One region of the Ornithinibacter aureus genome, then DNA from elsewhere that is predicted to be linked to it. Evidence: predicted binding sites of a transcription regulator. Region 1 holds the regulator's gene; each other region holds the start of a gene.
What was found. The regulator LexA, encoded in region 1, represses DNA repair genes until DNA is damaged. The targets are predictions, from matches to a motif close to TCGAACANNTGTTCGA.
Positions count from the first base shown of each region.

Region 2: the regulator LexA is predicted to act here: its motif matches at 2,071-2,086, upstream of ruvC (crossover junction endodeoxyribonuclease RuvC).
Region 3: the regulator LexA is predicted to act here: its motif matches at 5,309-5,324, upstream of recA (recombinase RecA).

Region 1 covers NZ_VMSB01000001.1:1,029,943-1,037,571, reverse strand. Annotated here, with positions in the region: gene C8E84_RS04960 (ComEC/Rec2 family competence protein) at 1-186, shown strand, start outside; gene C8E84_RS04955 (LysR family transcriptional regulator) at 530-1,483, opposite strand; gene C8E84_RS04950 (NAD-dependent protein deacetylase) at 1,661-2,572, shown strand; gene C8E84_RS04945 (DUF4259 domain-containing protein) at 2,720-3,145, shown strand; gene lexA (transcriptional repressor LexA) at 3,299-4,021, opposite strand; gene C8E84_RS04935 (LysM peptidoglycan-binding domain-containing protein) at 4,270-4,653, shown strand; gene C8E84_RS04930 (hypothetical protein) at 4,983-5,624, shown strand; gene C8E84_RS04925 (class F sortase) at 5,624-6,286, shown strand; partial or broken gene C8E84_RS18325 (DNA glycosylase AlkZ-like family protein) at 6,293-6,805, opposite strand; gene C8E84_RS18320 (DNA glycosylase AlkZ-like family protein) at 6,810-7,391, opposite strand; gene C8E84_RS04910 (hypothetical protein) at 7,503-7,629, shown strand, end outside.
Region 2 covers NZ_VMSB01000001.1:665,763-673,391, forward strand. Annotated here, with positions in the region: gene ruvB (Holliday junction branch migration DNA helicase RuvB) at 1-918, opposite strand, end outside; gene ruvA (Holliday junction branch migration protein RuvA) at 915-1,526, opposite strand; gene ruvC (crossover junction endodeoxyribonuclease RuvC) at 1,523-2,038, opposite strand; gene C8E84_RS03240 (YebC/PmpR family DNA-binding transcriptional regulator) at 2,194-2,949, opposite strand; gene pdxT (pyridoxal 5'-phosphate synthase glutaminase subunit PdxT) at 2,946-3,611, opposite strand; gene kynU (kynureninase) at 3,715-4,953, shown strand; gene pdxS (pyridoxal 5'-phosphate synthase lyase subunit PdxS) at 5,072-5,974, opposite strand; gene C8E84_RS03260 (hypothetical protein) at 6,039-6,626, opposite strand; gene C8E84_RS03265 (glycosyltransferase family 4 protein) at 6,626-7,629, opposite strand, start outside.
Region 3 covers NZ_VMSB01000001.1:124,810-132,438, forward strand. Annotated here, with positions in the region: gene C8E84_RS00605 (ABC transporter permease) at 1-720, shown strand, start outside; gene C8E84_RS00610 (ornithine cyclodeaminase family protein) at 768-1,727, shown strand; gene C8E84_RS00615 (IS1182 family transposase) at 1,940-3,334, opposite strand; gene C8E84_RS00620 (SulP family inorganic anion transporter) at 3,495-5,258, opposite strand; gene recA (recombinase RecA) at 5,526-6,590, shown strand; gene C8E84_RS00630 (regulatory protein RecX) at 6,617-7,246, shown strand; gene C8E84_RS00635 (YccF domain-containing protein) at 7,263-7,505, opposite strand.

The DNA.
Region 1 (7,629 bases):
ATGGCGGCGGTGCGGGCCCCCGTCGGGGTGATCAGCGTCGGCGCCGACAACGACTACGGCCACCCGGCCCCGAAGCACCTGGACCTGCTGCGGCGCAACGGGTACGCCATATACCGCACCGACCAGCGTGGCGACGTGGCGATCGCCGAGCGTGGCGACGACGTCATCGTCACGACCAGCCGCTGACGGTGCTGGAGGGCGGGGACCTGCCTGCTGCCGGTCCGGCCTGGTGTTGGCCTTCGCGTCGGGTCGCTACGGCGTCCCTGCGCGACGGGTCACCCACGGCGTCCCTGTGTGAAGGATCGTCGTGGGCGTGTTCAACCCCTGAGGGCCCAGGAGGGTGTGCTGTCACGGACCGTTGCAGGACGAGAGGGATTCCTTGTCCGCCGCAACGACTTCTGACAGACCCCCACCGCCCTCTCCACAGGAGTTCACGTGTGAGGCGGGGTGGGTGTGCATGACCTCACGTGCAGCGCGAGGTGGGTGTGGGTGCATCAGCCCGATGGCTGACCGGCGGCAGCGGTGCCGCTCAGATCGAGAAGGTCGGCTCCGGGGCGCGCACCGTCGAGGCCGTCGACTGGGCCGCGGCGCTCTCGGTGAGGGCCTCGAGGGTCGCCTTGACCGCCGGCACGCGCTGCAGGTCAGAGGTGGTGACGGCCATGATCGAGCGACGCGACGCCGGGGTGATGGGCAGGGCGACGACGTCGGGGTGGTGCACCGTGCGCAGGATGAGGTCAGGGATGAGCGCCACGCCAAGACCCTCGGCGACCAGGCCCATGACGGCCACGTAGTCCTCGGTCTCGTAGGCGACGTCGGGGCGGAACCCGGCGTCGTGCGTCAGCTGCAGCAGGTGGCCCCGACAGCGCGGGCAGCCGGCGATCCACGGTTCGTCGGCGAGCACCGAGAGGTCGACGTTCTCCTGCGAGGAGACGCCGTGGCCCTCGGGAACGGCCAGGCGCACCTCGTCATCGAGGAGCTTGGTGATGACGAACTGGTCGAGGTCCTCCTCGCCCCGACCGATGTCGGTGCCCTCGTAGGCGAACGCCACCGCGAGGTCGCACTCGCCGGCCTTCAGCGCTGCCAGGCTCTCGGGGGGCTCGGCCTCGGTGAGGGTGATGCTGACGTCGGGGAAGCGCTTCTTGACCAGCGACAGCGCGCGCGGCACCAGAGTCGCCGAGGCCGAGGGGAAGGCCATGAGTCGCACCCGTCCGCTGCGCAGCCCCGCGATCGCAGCGACCTCTTCCTCGGCCGCGTCGATGGCAGCGAGCACCGGGGTCGCGTGGCGCGCGAGCACCTGGCCGGCCTCGGTGAGGCGGACGTTGCGCCCGACGCGTTCGACGAGCACGGTGCCCGTGCGCTGCTCGAGGCGCCGCACCATCTGCGAGATCGCCGGCTGCGTGTAGCCCAGCGAGGTCGCGGCCGCGGTGAAGCTGCCTTCGTCGGCGATGGCCTTCATGACCCGGAGTCCTGCGGCATCGATCATGCCCCGCATTCTATAACGCCGAGTTATCCCCTGCCATGACTTTCGTACCCCGGGTGATCCGACTTCTTGCACTCCAGCCACCTGATGGATGGGCGTGGAGGGGGCTGACGTGCAATCAGTCGGGGTGGGAGGTGGCTGGAGTGCAATAGGTCGAGGTGGGGTGGGAGGATCCACGCCATGCCGGATGCCGTCGCGCCACTCACCCTTGCGCTCTCCTCTGCGGCACCACTCACCCAGGCGTCGCTCGAAGCGGTGGCCGAGCTGCTGTTGGACCACCCGGGAACGCTCGTGCTCACCGGGGCCGGGATGTCGACCGACAGCGGCATCCCGGACTACCGAGGCCCGGACGGCCAGCGCCGGGTCACCCCTATGCAGCACGGTGAGTTCGTCGGCAGCAGCGCGGCTCGGCAGCGCTACTGGGCACGATCGTTCATCGGTTGGCAGCGGTTCAGCCACGCCGAGCCCAACGACTGCCACCGCTCGGTATCGGCGCTTCAGGCGCGTGGTGTGCTCGGGCCGGTCATCACCCAGAACGTCGACGGTCTGCACCAGGCCGCCGGCAGTCGAGATGTCACCGAACTGCATGGCACGCTCGCCGAGGTGCTGTGCCTGACCTGCGGCACACGCACCGACCGCGACCTGCTCCAGGCCCGCATGGCCGAGCAGAATCCGGGGTTCGAGGCGCTCGCGTCGGGCGAGGCGTCGGACGGGTCGCGGGTGAGCAGCCAGATCCGCCCGGACGGCGACATCGTGCTCGACGACGCGCTCGTCACCGCGTTCCACCTGCCGCACTGCACCACCTGCGGCGCCGACACCCTCAAACCCGATGTCGTCTTCTTCGGAGGCTCGGTCCCACGAGAGCGGGTCGACGCCTGCTACGCCCTGACCGACGAGGCGCCGGCCCTGCTCGTGCTGGGTTCGTCGCTGGCCGTGATGTCGGGACTGCGGTTCGTCCGGCACGCCGCGAAGCGCGGCATCCCCGTCATGGCCATCACCCGCGGACCCACACGGGGCGACGACCTCATGACGGTGCGCGTGGATGCCCCACTTCGGCCGAGCCTGCGCGCCCTGGTCGATCACCAGGCCTGACCCGTGGAGCGCTCCAGCGCCGGCCGGGCAACGGTGCGCCGCCGTGACGATCCGCGCCATGACGATCCGCCACATGACGATGCGTGAGTGACGCGGGCAACGCCCCGCCGCCGACCCGTCGTGCTCTGGCAGGCGTACGCTGAAACCATGGGAGCCACCGGATCAGGACCCTTCGAGAACGACGACGCACTCGACTTCCTCGGTGATCTGGAGGACCTGCCGCGCGACCAGCGACCGGCCGTCGTCCTGGCTGCGCTCGAGACCGTGCTCCGGTCGTCGGGGTACATCGAGGCGCCGGAGATGTGTGAGGCCGTGGCGGGTGCCGCAGCAGTGGGTGCCAGCGTGAATCCCGCTGCGGCACAGGGGGAGCCATACCTTCCGCAGTGGCTCATCGACGAGCCCCTGCCGACGGGCGATCAGGAGCTCGTGGAGAAGTCGCGGCAGGTGCTGCGCCGCGCGGTGCGCTCGCACGCCAACGAGTGGTGGGAGCTGTGGGAGGAGGCCGGGCTCGCCGGTGACGTCACGGCATCCTGCCGTCGGGCCCTGGCGTGGCTCGGCGACCGCGACGACTGATGCACCTGTCAGAGCGCGCCCTGACGGCGCGGGCCGAGGTTCGCACCACAAGGTTCAGGTGAGCACCACAAAAGAAGTGGTGCTCACCTGAAGGTTCCGGCATCGGGCGAGAAAGTTCTTCCCGGCTGCAGCCGCAGGCGCGGCGCAGGACCGTCAGACGCGGCGCAGGACTGCAGTGACCTTGCCCAGGATCGTTGCGTGGTCTCCGTCGATCGGTGAGAACTCCGGGTTGTGCGGCATCAGCCAGACCTTGCCGTCGCGCCGCTTGAAGGTCTTGACGGTGGCCTCGTTGTCGAGCATCGCCGCGACGATGTCGCCGTTCTCGGCATTGGGCTGCTGGCGCACGACGACCCAGTCGCCGTCGCAGATCGCGGCGTCGATCATCGAGTCGCCGACGACCCGCAGGAGGAACAGCGACCCCTCGCCGACGATCTGGCGGGGGAGGGGGAAGACGTCCTCGACGACCTCGTCCGCGGTGATCGGCACACCAGCAGCGATCTGACCGAGCACCGGCACGTAGGTGGCCTCCGGCCGCTGGTCGTTGATGCCGGTGACGTCCTCGTCGTCGTGGTCGGGCACGCCGCGGTAGCCGGGCTCGTCGCTCGCGGTGTCGGGGGAGATGACCTCGATCGCCCGGGGGCGGTTCGGGTCGCGCCGCAGGTAGCCCTTGCGTTCCAGGGCCGAGAGCTGGTGGGCGACCGAGCTGGGGGAGGTCAGACCGACGGCGTCGCCGATCTCGCGCATGCTCGGCGGGTAGCCGCGCCGGTCGATGGAGTTGCGGATGACCTCGAGGACCTTGCGCTGGCGATGGGTGAGCGCGCCGCCGTCGCCGCGGTCGGGCATCTCGTGGATGTCGGCGTTCCTCGGACGTGCCATGTCGACCCCTTCGGTCACGGTCACCGGCGCTGGTGTCAGTTCCGGTCTTTTCGCAGGTCAGGCCGACTGTCGGTGCTCGTCGGCAGGATCTCCTGCATGACACCACCCTACGAGTCTCGTACAGAGAATTCAAACATTTCTTCGAGGTGTGTCTTGAGTGGCTCGAACATTCGTGCTACAACTCGTACAGACGTTCTATCGAACACCGGTTCGACGGCGGCCTCGGCCCCCGAGATGGAGGAGACATCATGAGTGCACTCGCGTGGGACCACACCGAGCTCGGGTACGCCGGGCCGGCCCCGAAGCGTCCTCACCTCGTCCTCGTGCAGGGTGGCGCGCGAACCACGGCGGATGCCGGTGGCGTTCGCCTCACGCGCCGCGGTCGCCTGGCGCTGTTCCTCCTCGTGCTCGCGGTGGTCGCAGTGACCAGCCTGACCGGGCTGCGCGGGGCAGGGGCGAGTGAGCCGCTGCGGGCCGTGACGGTCGCCCCGGGCGAGACGTTGTCGCAGATCGCCGTGGCCGAGCTGCCGACTTTGTCGATGGACCAGGCCATCGTCGCGATCCAGATCGCCAACAACCTCAGTACCGCGCAGGTCAGCGCCGGCCAGCAGCTGGTGATCCCGAGCTCCTGACCCTCATTCCACCGGGTGCCGTGAGGCAGCCGGTGCCCCAGACCTGAGTCCCTCGACCCGGCTCAGAAACGCCGAAGGGCGTCACCCCCGTGCAGGGGGGTGGCGCCCTTCGTGCTGCTCGGCTCTCACGCAGTGGCGTTCGAGGTGCTGGACCTGGTCGATGTGGGCGGCCGGCCCGCCCGTGGTCATCAGCCGAATGGGGTGTGCGGGTCGTGCGCTGCGACGCTATCGTTCCGGGTGAGCGGGGGATCAACGGCTCTGTCCAGTCCCTGTGTCATTCATCAGTCACTGGCGGGTCTGTGCTGGCCCGTTGTCGAAAGGTCTGCCCCATGAACCGCCTTCTCAAGCCCTTGGTGCCGCTCGTCGGGGCCGCTGCCCTCATCGCGGCACCCGTCGCCTTCGCGGCTCCGGCGTTCGCCGCCGTGATCGAGCCCGACGACTCCATCCCGTTCGACCCCGAGCTGCTTGACCCGACGGTGTGGGAGGACATCCTCGCCGAGGAGGAGGACGTCGACGCGTGGTGTGAGTCCTTCGGCGACATCAGCACCCCGGTCGACATCCCCGAGATCACCGACGCCTTCCAGCTTCCTGAGGATGCCGAGCCCGCAGACTTCGGCTACTACCTCGCGGTTCTCGCGGGCTTCCCCGAAGAGGGCACGGAGGAGGACCCTGACCTCGAGCTCTACTGGGAGCCCTCGGTCGGTGATGAGATCGAGCACGCCGCCGGTCAGAACCTTGAGGTCATCCTCTGCGTCGCCGAGTACGAGGACGAGGTCAGCCCGAGCCCGTCGCCGACCGTCAGCACGAAGCCCTCGGTGAAGCCCACCGTCACCGGCCCCGTGGTCGAGACCGACCGCGTCGGTGACTCCGCCTCCGTGCCGGGTCTTGGGCTGGCCGCCGCCGGCGCCGCGCTCGTCGCCGGAGCAGGCGCCCTCGTCCTCAGCCGCCGCCGTCAGGGCAGCCACCGCTGATGACTTCTCGCCCACTGCGTGCGGTGGGCGTGGCCCTGATCGTCCTCGCCGTCGCGCTGCTCACCTGGGTGATGCAGCGCGACGGCGATGCCGTTCCCGTCGCGGCCACCCCAGCCGCGACGACCCCGGCGCCATCGATCACCCCGAGCACTCCCAGCCCCACGCCAACGCCCACGCCGACACCAACCCCGACGGCATCCACGAGCAAGGCGCCCTCGACCGAGGGCTTGCGCATCCGGATCCCGGCCATCGGGCTGGACCGCGCCATGCGCGGGGAGGGGCTGAGCTCGAACGGCACGATCGACCCAGCCCCGGGCACCGTGATGTGGTTCACGGGGTACGAGCGGGTGCGCCCCGGCAAGGTCGGCACGGCCGTCATCGCCGCTCACGTCGCCACCGGGAAGCGGCCCGACGTCTTCGCCGACCTGGCTGACGTCAAGGTCGGCGACACCGTCGAGGTGTTCGAGGGTGGGAAGACCGTGAAGTACCGCGTGACTCGGGCTGGCGCCATCGACAAGAAGAAGGTCACCACCGACCAGACGGTCTGGGGTGAGAACACCTCGCGGACCCGGCTGGCGATCATCACCTGCGATGACGCCTACGGTCTGCGCGGTGACGGTCACCGGGTCGCCAACTTCGTCGTCATCGCCGACAAGGTCTGACGAGGGCTACGCGAACGTCAGGTCCAGGGGGAGTTCGAGGAACGCAGCAAGGCCGGATGCCGCGTTGCCGAGCGCCGCGGCATCCGCGGCATCGAGCGCGGTGTCGCCCCGCACGGTGACCTTGACGGCCTTCGGTGTCACGGTGCGCTTCCACACGCCGACGTCCTCGTCGCCGACAACGGCGATCCCGCCGCCGGCTTCGGACACCAATCGGGCCCGCGCCGCGGAGGGGTCGCGGCGGGGAAAGCCCGTGTCCCGATAGGTCAGGCACACCTCGTCGAACGTCGACAACAGCATGGCGACCGGCGCGCGCGAGGTGCGCGACGGCATCCGAGGGTCGAACCAGAGGCGGTGGCCGCCCGCGTCGACGTGGTCGAGGGCGCCCTCGAGGTCACGCAGGGCTGCGCGGATCTGCGTCAGGGTGAGGGTGGACCAGCGGGCGAAGTCGCGCTCGGATGCCGGGCCGTGGCCGGCGAAGAAACGTCGCGTGAGTTCTCGGCGGGCGTCGTCGGCGTCGAGGCTGTCAAGGGGGGGCCGGGGGCAGCGTCTCGTCGGCGAGCACGTAGGTGTGCTCCGCGCCGCGGGGCGGGCCCGAGCAGATGAACGAGCGCAGCTCGGCGACGATGAGCAGGTGCGCGAGCCGCTCGACGTCGGTCGGCAGGCCAGCCGCCTCGAAGCGTGGCCGCAGCTCTCGGCGGGTGTGCGGCGTCGGCCCCGCGAGGACGCGCTCGAGCACTCCGAAGGCGCGCAGGATCAGGTCGTCGTCGAGCCCGAGCCCGCGGCGCCGGCCGTTCAGGGATGACTCGACGCGTGGGCCGGTGGCGCGCTGCATCCAGCGCAGGTCCTCGGGGGCGAGGTGGTGCCAGGTGGGGCGCAGCACGTGGGTGCGCACCCAGCCGCCAGTCGACTGCTCGGCCAGCAGGCCCGCACAGGTGGTGCCGGGCGGCATCCGCATCGCGAGTGACCACGCGGCCAGCGGCGCGTCCTGGGACTGCACGGCGGTGAGGAGCCGCACGACGTCACCCCCGTGCGGCAGCCCGGCCGCCGACAGGCGCTGGGTGGCCAACCGCCGTCGGCGCACCTGGGGCAGGGATGCCGTGCGCATGCCGGTCATCGTCGCACCGACCGCCGACGGGGTACGTCGTGCTCGGGAACAGATTCGGCGTGCCTTGCTTTTGATAGGATGTATTCAAGTAATCACTGCAAGGAGTACGCCATGCGACACCCACACGTCACCCCCTCAGACCCAGACACCGTCGACGCCTCGGGAACGGCCCGTGGGCCGCGCGGCATGCGCGGCGTCCGCGGTCCCCGTGGCGGTCGTCCTGGCCCCGGCGGCGGCC
Region 2 (7,629 bases), 360 kb from region 1:
CAGGGTCGACAGGCCGACCGGCCCGCCGCCGAAGCGGCGGCACAGCGCCTCGAGCACGGCGCGGTCGAGCCGGTCCAGGCCGACGGCGTCGACGTCGAACAGCGCCAGGGCGACCTGCGCGGCCGCGAGGTCGACGTGGCCCTCGCCGTGCACCTGCGCCCAGTCCCGCACCCGGCGCAGCAGGCGGTTGGCGATGCGCGGCGTCCCGCGGGAGCGCCCGGCGATCTCCCGGATGCCGTCCTCGTCGGCCTCGACCCCGAGCAGGCCGGCCGAGCGGTGCAGGATCTGGACGAGGTCGGCGACGTCGTAGTAGTCGAGGTGGGCGGTGAACCCGAACCGGTCACGCAGCGGCGCCGGCAGCAGCCCCGAGCGGGTGGTGGCGCCGACGACGGTGAACGGCGGCAGCTCGAGAGGGATCGCGGTGGCTCCGGGCCCCTTGCCGACGATGACGTCGACCCGGAAGTCCTCCATCGCGAGGTAGAGCATCTCCTCGGCGGACCGGCTCATCCGGTGGATCTCGTCGAGGAAGAGCACTTCCCCCTCGTCCAGCGAGGAGAGCACCGCCGCCAGGTCACCGGCGTGCTGGATGGCCGGGCCGCTCGTGAGCCGCAGGGGCTTCTCGAGCTCGGCCGCGACGATCATCGCCAAGGTGGTCTTTCCCAACCCGGGCGGGCCGGAGAGCAGGACGTGGTCCGGTGGACGGCCGCGCCGGCGGGCCGCCTCGAGCACCAGCCCGAGCTGGTCACGCACGCGGGGCTGACCCGGGAACTCGGCGAGGCGACGGGGTCGCAGCGCCGCCTCGACGACCCGGTCGTCCTCGGAGCGCCCGGGGTCCACGACGCGGGCCGTGGCCTCGTAGGACCCGTCCGCCTCGACGACCTCGCTGGCGAAGCCGCGCTCGCGCGCCCCGCCGCTCACGGCCGCAGCTCGCGCAGGGCCAGCCGCAGGTAGGCGGCGATGTCGGCGTCGGCCGGCGCGGACACGGCAACGCGCTCCACGGCATCCGATGACTGCTTGGCCGACCAGCCCAGCCCGACGAGGGCCTCGGTGACCGGTGCCCGCCACGGCTCCTCACCGGGACGGGTCGTTGGCGAGCCCGGGCCTGCGGCCGGCGCCGCACCCGGGATGGCGCCGACCTTGTCGCGCAGCTCGAGAACGAGCCGCTGGGCCGACTTCACGCCGATGCCGGGGATGGACGTCAGGGCCTTGCTGTCGCCGCTGGCCAGGGCCGCGGCCAGCTCGCTCGGGCCCATGACCGACAGCATCGCCAGCGCGAGGCGGGGCCCGACCCCGGAGACGGTCTGCACGGTGACGAACATGTCGCGCTCTGCGGGCGAGGCGAAACCGAAGAGCGTGAGCGAGTCCTCGCGCACGACCAGGGTGGTCGCGAGGGAGACCTCGCTGCCGCGACGGCATCCGGATGCCGTCGTGGGGGTGGTGTGGACGAACATGCCGACACCACCCACCTCGACGACGACGTGGTCGAGACCGACGTGGGTGACCTCACCGCGCACCGAGGCGATCATCGCCGCCCCTGCGCCGCCGCGAGGGCGTCGAGGCGGGCGAGCTGGGCACCGCGCCACGCCTGGCAGATCGCCAGGGCCAGCGCGTCGGCGGCATCCGCGGGGCGGGGCGCGACCTCGAGGCCGAGGATGCGGGTGACCATCGCCGTGACCTGCGCCTTGTCGGCACGGCCCGAGCCGGTGACGGCGGCCTTGACCTCGGTCGGGGTGTGGAAGACGACGGGGATGCCGCGCTTGGTCGCCGTGAGCAGCGCGACCGCGGTGGCGTGGGCCGTGGTCATCACGGTGGTGATGTTGGTGTCGGCGAAGACCCGCTCGACCGCCATGACGTCGGGCTCGTAGCGGGCCAGCCAGCTCTCGAGCTGACGCTCGAGGTAGACCAGACGCTCCCCCGGGTCGCCGTCGCTCGGGGTGCGCACGACACCGACGGCGACCATCGCGGCCTTGCCGGGGCGACCGTCGACGACGCCGAGACCGCAGCGGGTCAGGCCGGGGTCGACTCCGAGCACGCGCACGAGCGGGGTCCCTTCGACGATGGGCAGCGGTTTAGAACACCTGTTCGGGACGACACGCTACACAGGCAACGCCCGCGGGATGTGCAGCAACACGCGCAGCCTGCCCCCACCGTGCCCAGATCGACCAGGAGGTCACCCGGGGCGCGCCTTGCGCCTCACTCCTCGTCGAGCTGGGCGAGCACGTCGTCCGGGATGTCACCGTTGGCGAAGACGTCCTGGACGTCGTCGGAGTCCTCGAGGGCCTCGATGACGCGGATCATCTTCTTGGCCCCGTCGAGGTCGAGCGGCACCTGGAGGTTCGGCACCCACGACGCCTCGGCCGAGTCGTAGTCGACCCCGGCTTCCTGCAGCGCCGTGCGCACGGCAACGAAGTCGCTGGCCTCGGAGATGACCTCGAAGGACTCCCCCAGGTCGTTGACCTCGTCGGCCCCGGCCTCGAGGACGATCTCGAGGATGTCGTCCTCGGTCTTCTCCCCCTTGGGCACGATGACGACCCCCTTGCGGTCGAACACGTAGCTGACCGAGCCCGGGTCGGCGAGCTGGCCGCCGTTGCGGGTCAGGGCGGTGCGCACCTCGGCGGCGGCCCGGTTGCGGTTGTCGGTGAGGCACTCGATGAGCACGGCGACACCGCCGGGGGCGTAGCCCTCGTAGGTGATGGTCTCCCAGTTGGCCCCACCCGCGGTGGCGCCCGACCCGCGCTTGACCGCGTTGTCGATGTTGGTGTTGGGGACCGAGGACTTCTTGGCCTTCTGGATCGCGTCGTAGAGCGTGGGGTTGCCGGTGGGGTCGCCGCCACCGGTGCGCGCCGCGACCTCGATGTTCTTGATCAGCTTGGCGAACAGCTTGCCGCGCTTGGCGTCGATCGCCGCCTTCTTGTGCTTGGTGGTCGCCCACTTGGAGTGGCCGCTCATGAACGCTCCCTCTGGTCTGGCGCGGCAGGGCCCGTGGTGGCCCCGTGCGCCGTGGCGGTGTGCTGCCGAACGATGTCGACGAAGAACTGGTGGACGCGGTGGTCACCGGTCACCTCCGGGTGGAACGAGGTGACGAGCAGGTCACCCTGCCGCGCGGCGACGATCCTACCTGCGGCCGGTCCGTGCTCGACCCGGGCCAGCACCTTCACCGACTCCCCCGCGTCCTCCACCCAGGGCGCCCGGATGAACACGGCGCGCACCGGCTCGCCGCCGAGCTCGCGGATGTGCAGGTCCTCCTCGAAGGAGTCGACCTGGCGCCCGAAGGCGTTGCGTCGCACGGTGATGTCCAGCCCGCCGAGGGTCTGCTGGTCGGGCCGGGCGTCGGCGATGCGGTCCGCGAGCATGATCATCCCCGCGCACGACCCGTACACCGGCATCCCCGCCGCGATCCGTTCCCGCAGCGGCGCCTGGAGGTCGAAGGCGCGCACGAGCTTGTCCATCGTCGTCGACTCCCCACCGGGGATGACGAGAGCGTCGACCTGCGCGACCTCCTCGGGCCGTCGGACCGTCATGGTGCGGGCACCGCTGGTGGCCAGGGCCACGACGTGCTCGCGCACGTCGCCTTGCACTGCGAGGACGCCGATGAGGGGGATGCCGGTCACGACCGATGAGCGTACGTGCTCGCCCGGCGCGCCCGGTCGGGCGTCCGGGGTTGCGGTGGCCGACAGTCGGGGTGCCCCGGCGTGGGGCCGATACGGTCAGGTCATGACGTCAGCGCTGACCGAACGAGCCCGCGAGCTCGACGTCCTGCACGCCGCCACCGACTTTCGTGGCCGGTTCCGCCTTCCCGCCGGGGTGATCTACCTCGACGGCAACTCGTTGGGGGCCCTGCCGCAGGGTGTCGCCGAGGCGGTGGCCGACGTCGTGCACCGCCAGTGGGGCAACGACCTCATCGCGAGCTGGAACGACGCGGGCTGGTGGCAGGCGCCTGCCCGCGTCGGCGACGCCATCGGCGCGCTCATCGGGGCGGCACCCGGCCAGGTCGTCTGCACCGACTCGACCTCGGTGAACCTCTACAAGGCCGTGGTCGCGGCCGCGCGGATGCGCCCGGGCCGCCGGGTCGTGCTCACCGACCCCGACTCCTTCCCCACCGACCTCTACGTCACGGATGCCGCGGCGCGCGATGCCGGGCTGGTCGTCGAGCGGGTCTCCCCCGCGGATGCCGTGGCCCGGATCGCGCAGGTCGGCGACGACCTGGTGCTGGCCTCCTACTCGTCGGTGGACTACCGGACCGGCGAGCTCTGGGACCTCGCCGAGATCACCCGGGCTGCCCACGAGGTCGGCGCCCTGGCCTGCTGGGACCTGTGCCACTCCGCCGGGGTGCTCGACGTCGGCCTCGACGAGCACGGCGCCGACCTGGCCGTCGGCTGCGGGTACAAGTACCTCAACGGCGGCCCGGGGGCGCCGGCGTTCATCTACGTCGCGCACCGCCACCAGGACGACTTCGACCAGCCGCTGTCGGGCTGGAACGGCCACGCCACCCCCTTCGCGATGGCCCCCCACTTCGTGCCCGCACCCGGCATCACCCGCGCCAGGGTCGGCACCCCGCCGCTCATGGGGATGCTCGCGCTCGAGGCGGCGCTCAAGGCCTACGACGGCGTCGACCCGGCAGCTGCCCGTGAGCGCTCGCTGTCCCTGACCGGGTTCTTCCTCGAGTGCCTCGACGTGCTCGTGCCCGAGCTGGACGTGGCGACCCCGCGCGAGGACGCGCGTCGCGGCTCCCAGGTGAGCGTGCGGCATCCACAGGCGTATGCCGTCGTGCAGGCGCTCATCGCGCGCGGCGTCGTCGGCGACTTCCGCGAGAGCGACATCGTGCGCCTGGGGTTCGCGCCGCTCTACCTCACCCACGGCGACGTGCTCGCGGCCGCGGAGCACCTGCGCGCGGTCATCGAGGGCCGGGCGTTCGAGCGCGAGCAGTTCACCACCCGCGCCACCGTCACCTGAACCCGGCCCGCGGGCCCACCGGTGCAGGCACGAGCGTGGACTGCGCCGGGAAAACCCGAGGTTCGCAGGGGAAGCCTTCCCCTGCGAACCTCGGGTTTGTCCAGCGAAGTCCGAGCGACTACCAGCCGCGCTCGGCGAGGCGGTGCGGCTGCGGGATCTCGTCGACGTTGATGCCGACCATGGCCTCACCCAGACCACGCGAGACCTTGGCAATGACGTCGGGGTCGTCGAAGAACGTCGTCGCCTTGACGATCGCCTCGGCGCGCTGGGCCGGGTTGCCCGACTTGAAGATGCCCGAGCCGACGAAGACACCCTCGGCGCCGAGCTGCATCATCATCGCGGCGTCGGCCGGGGTGGCGATGCCACCGGCGGTGAAGAGCACGACGGGCAGCTTGCCCGCGGCGGCAACCTCCGTGACGAGCTCGTACGGGGCCTGGAGCTCCTTGGCCGCGACGTAGAGCTCGTCCTCGGGCAGGTTCTGGAGGCGGCGGATCTCCTGGCGGATCTGGCGCATGTGCGTCGTCGCGTTCGAGACGTCGCCGGTGCCGGCCTCACCCTTGGAGCGGATCATCGCCGCACCCTCGGTGATCCGGCGCAGTGCCTCGCCCAGGTTGGTCGCGCCGCAGACGAAGGGAACCGTGAAGGCCCACTTGTCGATGTGGTTGGCGTAGTCGGCCGGGGTCAGCACCTCGGACTCGTCGATGTAGTCGACCCCGAGGCTCTGGAGCACCTGCGCCTCGACGAAGTGGCCGATGCGGGCCTTGGCCATGACGGGGATCGAGACGGCCTCGATGATGCCGTCGATCATGTCGGGGTCGCTCATCCGCGACACGCCGCCCTGGGCCCTGATGTCGGCGGGCACCCGCTCGAGGGCCATGACGGCGACCGCACCGGCATCCTCGGCGATCTTGGCCTGCTCGGCGTTGACGACGTCCATGATGACGCCACCCTTGAGCATCTCGGCCATGCCGCGCTTGACGCGGGTGGTGCCGGTGCCGGGGGCGCTCTGCTGCTCACTCATGGCGCCAAGTGTAGGTCCGCCGCGAGGGTGCTCGAACCGCCGTCCGGGCGCCCTCAGCCCGGCCTCAGACAGGTAGGGCCAGCGGGACGTGGTCCTCGAACTCGACGAGCTCGGGAAGGGCGGCGTGCCCGGCCAGCCCGAACCAGCGAACGGTGCGCTTGGCCCGCACGCGGCGCACGTCGCGCACGGCGTCGTTGTGGAAGCGGCGAGCCAGCTGGACCCGCAGCACGCTGGCCGCGACCCGGTCGAGCTCGCTGATGACGAACTCGTCACCGGCGGCCCGCAGCTCGGCCACCACCTCGCCCGGGAGCGCTGCCGCCAGCGCCGCCGTGAGGTCGCTCTCGACGTGCTCGCGGCCCCCGAAGTGCTGGCCGTCGAGCAGGTCGTCGGTCACGGGTTGCTCGGTGGTGCGCTCGAGCGATTCGGTCGCCGCATCCGCGATGAGCAGGGCACTGGCCGGGTCGAGCACCCCGCTGTTGGCGAGCTCGAGGGCGGCCTCGGCCCGCCGGATCAGCTGGGCGTCGAGCGCGGACATCGCCCCTTCGACCTTGGCGTGCAGCCGGTCGAGCCGGGCGGCGGAGTACGACAGGTACCAGGCCGCGACGAGCAGGACGATGACGACGAAGGTCGCGATCTGCAGGGTGTCGTTCATCAGTTGCCGCCTCCCGGGACGCCACGCACGAGCCGGCCCCAGAGCCCCTGCGGTGCGGGTTCCTCGGGTTCGGCGTCGGCGCCGGCGATCACCGTCTCGTAGACGGCCATGACCTTCGCGGCGACGACGTCCCAGTCGAAGACCCTCGACCTGGCGCGCCCGGCGACCCGCAGCGCCTCGCGCCGGGCCGGGTCAGCGAGCAGCGGCAGCATTGCCTGCGCGAGACCCTGCGGGGACCCGGTCTGGAAGAGGATGCCGTTGGCGTCACCGCCCGTCGGCGTCCCGATGTCGAGGACGGCCGCGAACGCGGGCAGGTCGGACGCCACGACCGGTGCCCCCGCGGCCATCGCCTCGACCAGGACGATGCCAAAGCTCTCACCGCCGAGGTGCGGGGCGACGTACGCGTCGACCGACCTCAGCAGCGAGGCCTTGTCGTCGTCGGAGACCATGCCGAGCATCACCGTCGCCGCAGCCGCCCTCGGGTCGGCGTCCTTGAGCAGGTCGGAGGCGTCCCCGGGCCCGGCGACGAGCAGGCGGATGCCGGGGTGCACCTCCAGCAGGTCCGGCATCGCCTGGAGGGCGATCGCCAAGCCCTTGCGGGGTTCGTCGACCCGTCCGAGGAACGCGAGCGTGGGCGCCTCGGGAGTTCCGGCCCACTGCGGGCGCACCGGCGCCAGCGCGAACGAGTCCACGTGCACCCCGTTGGGGATGATGAAGGCCATCCCGCCGAGGTGTCGCTGCACGGTGCCGAGGGCGTCCTCGGAGACGGCGATCCGCCCGCGGATCTTCTCCAGCGAGGGCCGCAGCAGCGGGTGCGCCGCGTGCAGGGCCCGAGAGCGGATCATCGCGGAGTGGAACGTCGCGACGACCGGTTCGGTCGAGGCCCACAGGGCCACGAGGGACACCGAGGGGTTCAGGGGTTCGTGCAGGTGGAGCACGTCGAAGTTCCCGGCCTCGAGCCAGCGGCTGACCCGGGTGGAGGTGGCGGGGCCGAGGGTGACCC
Region 3 (7,629 bases), 910 kb from region 1:
TTCCGCCGGGCCTGGCTCCTGCTCGTCAGCGGGGTGGCCGAACCGATCTTCTACCTGTTCTCCATCGGCATCGGGCTCGGTGCGCTCGTGCGCACCGTGACCACGGATGCGGGCAACGAGGTGCCCTACGCCGTCTTCGTCGCCCCGGCGCTGCTCGCGGTCGCCGCGATGAACGGCGCGATCGCCGACAGCACGTACAACGTGTTCTTCAAGCTCAAGCACGCCCGCCTCTACGACGCCATCCTCGCCACCCCCGCAGGCCCGCGCGACATCGCCGTCGGCGAGATCACCTGGTCCCTGCTGCGCGGGTCGCTGTACTCGACGTTGTTCCTGCTCGTCGCGGTCGTCGCCGGCGTCGTCCAGTCGTGGTGGGCGGTGCTCGCCCTGCCCGGGGCGGTGCTCATCGGTCTGGCCTTCGGGGCGGTCGGAATGTTCGCGACGACGTACATGAAGACCTGGCAGCACTTCGAGTACATCAACCTCGTCATCCAGCCGATGTTCCTGTTCTCGGCGACGTTCTTCCCGCTGTCGACGTACCCGGGGCCGATCCAGTGGATCGTCCAGGCCACCCCGCTGTACCAGGGGGTGGCGCTCGAACGCGCGCTCATGCTCGGTGACGTCGGCTGGTCCCTGCTCGGCCACGCCGCGTACCTCGCCGCCATGGGCCTGGTCGGCGTCGTGGGCACCTCGCGGCGCATCCAGCGGCTGCTGCTCACCTGAGGGCACACTGACGAGCGCGAACCGGTGGTGCGCGATACGTTGCGGACATGAACACCACCAACGAGCTGCTCATCCTCAACCGCCGCGATCTCGAGGGTCTCGCCCTGACGTGGCCGGAGATCGTGGACGTCATCGAGGACGCTTTCCGGCAGAAGGCGCAGGGGCTCGTCACGAACCCGCCCAAGCCCAAGGTCACCTCGCGCGACGATGCCTTCATCCACGCAATGCCGGCCTACCTCGGCGGTAGCGACCGCATCGGGCTGAAGTGGGTCTCGGGCTACGAGCAGAACCACGCCAAGGGCCTGCCCTACATCTACGGCTCGGTCATCATGAACGACCCAGAGACGGGCCGCCCGGTCGCCCTGCTCGACGGCGGCTGGATCACCGAGATGCGCACACCCGCCGTCTCGGGAGTGACGATGCGCCACGTGCCGCTCTCACCGAAGCGGCTGGCGATCGTCGGGTGCGGCGTCCAGGGGCGCAGGCACCTCGAGGTGGCCCTCAGTGAGCACCCCGACATCGAGGAGGTCGTCGTGTTCGACCGCTCGCAGGATGCCGCCGAGGTGCTGACCTCGATGGCCGGTGATCGCGCGACGCGCATCGCGTCGTCCCCGACGGATGCCGTGGACGGGGCGACCATCGCGATCACGACGATCACGGTGCCGCTGGACCCCAAGCTCGACTGCCGCAACACCGACGAGAACGCGCTGCTGCTGCCCGTGGACTACGACGACGCCATGGCGACCGTCGCCTTCCACGAGGCGGTCACGTACTCGGTCGACGACCTCGGGCAGTACGGCTCGGTGGCCGGGCGCAAGTACTTCTTCGACTTCCCCGAGCCGGTGACCCACCTGGCGCAGGTCGTGGCGGGTGAGTTCGACGTTCCCGACACGGGGCGGCGGATGTTCCTGAACATGGGCATCGCCATGAACGACATCGCGTTGTCCTCGCTCGTGCTCGACCGGGCGATGGAGCGCGGCGTCGGGACCACGGTCGAGTTCCCGTAGGTCTGTCGCGACCTAGGAGCGTGGGTCAGTAACACGCCAGCGGGTCCGTCACGGGGACCATGGTGTGCCGTGGAGCAATCGGACCGGGATCTGCCGGTTTTGGCCGGTTCGGGCAGCTGAGCGGGTGATCCCCGCCGGTGAAACCCCTGAGTGGCCTTTGAGGAGCGAGTCAGGTCCGCTGACAGGCGGATTCGTGACCTCGGGGGGCCGGGTCAGGCGGTCCGGAGCCCGTTCAGGCCAGCGACGCCGATGTGACCGTGCAGCTTGCGTAGGTTGTGGCAGGCCGCGAGCAGGAGCCACTCGCCGCGGGCGCCGTCGATCCCGCGGAGCAGGAGGTGTTTCGCGTTCTGCAGGGTGGCCATCTGCCCGAACACCGGTTCCACGATGACCTTGCGTCGCGCGTAGGCGGTCCGGCCCTTCTTGGTGGTGAGTTTGCGGGCCATCCGTTCACGTGGTGTCGCGTCCTTGCGGATCCGGCCTCGCGGCGCGGCCGGGAGCGGCGCGTCGTGCTTGGAGCGGCCGGTGGCGATGAAGAACTCGGTCCCGCTCGCTGCGCTGACCGTGGCGGCCTGCTCCAGGTTGTCGGCCGAGCAGTACCCGGCGTCGGCGAGCACCTCACCCGGCGCATGTCCGGTGTTCACGGTGGTTTGTTCGGTCATCGGCATCAGGTTGGCAACGTCCGCGGCGCAGTCGCTCACCTCGGCCGCGACGATCACCTGATGGCCGTCATCGACGACCGCCTGGGCGTTGAAGCACTGGTGGAATGACCCGTCGGAGGTCTTCATGATCCGCGACTGCGGGTCGGTGAAGTTGCGCTGCGCCTTCGGTTTCGGCACCGCCGCCGCGACCGCGTCGGCGACCCGCTGCGCGGTAGTGTCCTCGCCCTCACCCCGCGTGGCGGCCCTCTTTCGGGCCTCCTGCTCGGCGCGCTCCCGAGCCTCGTCCTCGAGTGCCTGCTTCGCTTCCCGGATCTTGGCCAGCCGCGACTCGCGGCGCCGCAGCTCCTGCGGCAGTTCGTCCCCGCGTGAGTCCTTGCCGAACCGGGCATCCTCGCTCTGGTCGATCGCCTCGGCCTGCGCGAGCAACTCGGACACCTCGTCGGCGAGGATCTTCTCCTTCTCGCTCATCCGCGCGTAGCTCATGGCCTTGCGCCGCGAGGCGTTCGCGCGCAGCTTCGTCCCGTCCAACGCGACCCGGCCCAGCTTGACCATCCCCGCGGCCTGGCACAACGCCAACGCCTGCACGAACAGGTGGCCCAATGCGGACAGGTGCCGCTTGCGAAACCGCGCGATCGACCGGAAGTCCGGACCCGCCCCGGCCGCGAGCCACCGGAACGCGACCACGTCCTGACACGACGCCTCCAACTGGCGTGAGGAGCGCACCCCGGTGGTGTACCCGTACAGCAGGATCCGCACCATCAACCGTGGGTCGTACGGTGGGGCGCCCTTGGCCTTGGTGTACGAGGCGCGGATCCGGGACAAGTCCAGGTGCTCATCAACCAGCTCGGCGATAAACCGAGCCAAGTGCTCGGACGGCAGCCAGTCATCCAGCGACGGCGGCAACAACAAGTCCTGCTCCGGCGCGAACGCCCGGAACGTCTTGCTCACCGGCACTCCCGCCGCCGGCTCCGCCGGCGCCGAGCCCCGACCGGTCGACTCATCGCACAACTCGAACAACACCCGCGCGTCATCATCAGGCACACCAGATTCTCCCCCAAGCGCCCACCTCAGCAGCGGAACCCGACTGGCGTGTTACTGACCCACGCTCCTAGGGCACCGGCCCGAACGGGTGCGGTCTGCCGTGGGTCTGCGCGTGCCATGACAGGTAGGCGGTGACGGCCGTCGGCAGCGTCGGGTAGAAGTGCTCGGTGCCGATGGCGTCGTCCAGCCCGGCCGCTTCGAGGTCGTCGAGAAGGTCCTGCTTGACGCGGGCCAGGGCGAGCACGATGCCTCGGGACACGAGTTCGTCGTGGAGCCTGGCCAGGGCGTCCAGGCTCGTCAGGTCGACCTCGACGTTGGACTCCGCGTTGATGATGAGCCACTCGACCGGGGCCTCCGCGTCGTCCACGGCGGCCAGGGCGCGGGTGTGGAAGTCCTCGGCATTGGCGAAGAAGAGCGGCGAGTCGTAGCGGTAGACCACCAGGCCCGGCACCTGCACGGCATCCGGGAAGTCGTCGACGTCGTGCATGCCCGCCATGCCGCGCACATAGCCCAGGATGCCGTCGTGCGGCCGGGCGACGCGGCGCAGCAGGTCGCCGAGGGAGAGCGCGACGGCGAGCAGGATGCCGTAGAGCGCGCCGAACACGAACACCCCGAGCGTGGTCGCGACGAGCAGGACGAGCTCGCTGCGGCGGAACCGGGCCACCCGCCGGATCTCGGCGACGTCGACGAGCCGGACCGCGGCGTAGACGACGAGAGCCCCGAGGGCGGCCTTCGGGAACGCGGCGATGACCGGGCCGAGCGCGAGCACGGCCACGAGCACGGTGGCCAGGGTGGCCAGCGAGTACAGCTGGGTCCGGCTGCCCATCGAGGCACCGATCGCCGTGCGGCTTCCGCTGCTGCTCACGGGGAACCCGGAGAGCAACCCCCCGGCGATGTTGGCCGCGCCGAGCGCGAGGAACTCCTGGTTGGCGTCGACCTGCTGGCCGGAGCGCTCGGCGAAGGCTCGTGCGGTCAACACGTTGTCGGAGTAGGCGACGACGGCGATGCCGAGCGCGGGCGCCAGCATGGTGGCCACGGCATCCGGCGACAGGTCCGGCAGGCTCAGCTGGGGGAGGGCCGACGGCAGGGGGCCGACGACCGCCACACCGAGCTCGTCGAGCCCCAGCACCATGACGGCCGCGGCGCCGAGCAGTGCCGCGAGCAGGGGGTTGGGCAGGCGGGGGAAGAAGTGCGCAGCGAGCAGGAGCAGCACGAGGAGGGTGCTCGAGAGCACGAGGGTGGGTGCGTGGACGTCCGAGAGGTGGGTGAGGGCGCTCCAGACCTCGGCGGGCATCGAGTCGCCGCTCACCTCGATGCTGGTGAGGCTGTCGATCTGGCTGACGACCATGAGCACGGCAACCCCGGCGAGGTAACCGACGAGCACCGGTTTGGAGAACAGGTCGGCGAGGAACCCCAGTCCGAAGGCCCAACCGAGGAGGCACAGGGCGCCGGTGACGACGGCGAGGGCCGCGGCGAGTGCGGCGTACGCGTCGGGGCCGCTGACACCGACCGCGGCCACGGCGGTCGCGGTCATCAGCGCCGTCGTGGATTCTGGGCCGACGGAGAGCTGGCGGGAGGAGCCGAGGACGGCGTAGACGAGGGTGGGCGCGACGATCGCGAGCAGGCCTGCGGCCGGCGGGAGCCCCGCGATCTGGGCGTAGGCCATGACCTGCGGGATGAGGTAGGCGGCGACGGTCACCCCGGCGAGCAGGTCGCCGCGCAGCCAGCCGCGCTGGTAGGTGCGCCACACCGTGATCCCGGGAAACGTCGTCGCGACGGTCACGGGCCTCCTGGCGTTGAGTGGCCGGTGGTGGCCGTCTGCGGTGGGCACGGGCTGATTCGACCACACGGCGTCGGCGTGTCGCCCGTCAATGTGGAGGATCGAACAGGTGTTCGTCTATGGTCGTCCACAGGTGGTGTCCCCGACGGCACTTGTCCACAGGCTCGACGGCAGCCCGTGACCGTTGTCGGTACCGCCACCTAGCGTCTGACCCAGACCTCGCGACGAGACCGATGGCGAGAGCTGGTCGCCGGTGGGCGCGCTCGCTGCACGAACAGGAAGAGACGGTGTGACATGGCAGGAAATCGCGGACCCGTGATGCCCAACCCCACGGCTGCGGCCAACGGTGGGGAGAAGGACAAGGCGATCGCCTCGGTGATGGCCCAGATCGAGAAGCAGCACGGCAAGGGTGCCGTCATGCGCCTCGGAGACGACGTGCGGCCCCCCATCGAGGTCATCCCCACGGGCTCCATCGCCCTCGACGTCGCACTCGGCATCGGCGGCCTGCCGCGCGGCCGGGTCGTCGAGATCTACGGACCGGAGAGCTCGGGAAAGACCACCGTCGCCCTGCACGCGGTCGCCAACGCGCAGCGAGCCGGCGGCATCGCGGCGTTCATCGACGCCGAGCACGCGCTCGACCCCGACTACGCCAAGGCCCTCGGGGTCGACACCGACGCGCTGCTGGTGTCCCAGCCCGACACGGGGGAGCAGGCGCTCGAGATCGCCGACATGCTCATCCGCTCCGGCGCGCTCGACATCATCGTCATCGACTCCGTGGCGGCCCTGGTGCCCCGTGCCGAGATCGAGGGCGAGATGGGTGACAGCCACGTCGGCCTCCAGGCCCGCCTGATGTCGCAGGCGCTGCGCAAGATCACCGGCGCCCTCAGCAGCACCGGCACGACGGCGATCTTCATCAACCAGCTCCGCGAGAAAATCGGAGTCATGTTTGGGTCTCCCGAGACCACGACCGGCGGCAAGGCGCTGAAGTTCTACGCGTCGGTGCGTCTGGACGTGCGGCGCATCGAGACCCTCAAGGACGGCACCGACGCGGTCGGCAACCGCACCCGGTGCAAGGTCGTGAAGAACAAGGTCAGTCCGCCGTTCAAGCAGGCTGAGTTCGACATCCTCTACGGGCAGGGCATCTCGCGCGAGGGTGGCCTCATCGACATGGGGGTGGAGCAGGGCTTCGTGCGCAAGGCGGGTGCCTGGTACACGATGGACGGGGACCAGCTGGGGCAGGGCAAGGAGAACGCCCGCAACTTCCTCAAGGACAACCCGGACCTCGCCGACGAGCTCGAGAAGAAGATCAAGGAGAAGCTCGGCATCGGTGTCCCGCGCGCGGAGATGCTGGCCGCCGTGCCGGACGTCCCGGTCGACTTCTGATCCCCCGCTCGATCCCGGACGCTCGGATGCCGTTCGCCGACTCGACGACCCCTCCGCCCCCGTGGGCGGCGGGGTCGTCGTCGGTTCCCGAGCCCGTGGTACCACCAGCGCGACGTGCGGCTGCGCCCCCTCCCGCAGATCCGGAGAGCGACCCGCGCACGCGGGGCAGCGAGCCCGACCCGCTCGACTGGGCCCGCCAGATCGTGCTGCGCCAGCTGACCGCTGGTCCGCGCAGTCGTGCCCAGCTCGAGCAGGTGCTGCGCCGCAAGGACTGCCCCGACGACGTCGCCGCCGCGGTGCTCGACCGCATGGAGCAGGTCGGCCTGGTCGACGACACCGCCTACGCGGGCATGCTCGTGCGGTCCCAGCAGGCCGGTCGAGGGCTCGCCCGGCGGGCACTGGCCCAGGAGCTGCGCCGCAAGGGCGTCGACGACGAGACGGCCAACGCAGCCTTGGCAGAGGTCGACCCGCACGACGAGGAGGAGCGAGCCCGAGCGCTCGTGGCGAAGAAGATGCGGTCCATGACCGGTCTGGAACCGCTCGTGCAGACCCGCCGCCTCGCCGGCATGCTCGCCCGCAAGGGCTATCCCTCGGACGTGACGATGCGGGTGGTGCGTGAGGCCGTGCGCGAGGCTCCCGAGAACCAGCGCGACTGAGCCTCTCGGCGCGCGCTCAGAAGGAGTGCAGCGGCCGTTGCGCCGCGGACAGCGAATCGGTCGGCACGATCTGCTTGCCATAGGGGAAGAGCGAGATCGGGATCATCTTGAGGTTGGCAATGGCCAGCGGGATGCCGATGATCGTGATCGCCTGGGCCACTGCGGTGATGACGTGCTCGAGGGCGAGCCACCACCCCGCGAGCACGATCCACAGGATGTTCAGCACCACCGAGCCGGCGCCGGCATCCGGCTGCTGCACGACTGCTCGCCCGAAGGCCCGCCGAAGACGAACCAGATGATGTTGAGCAGGGTGCGCACGCGAAGGATCCCCTCGAGATGGGCTGGTTCGGGGTCGAGCCAACCGGGCCCCAGCCTGTCATGCG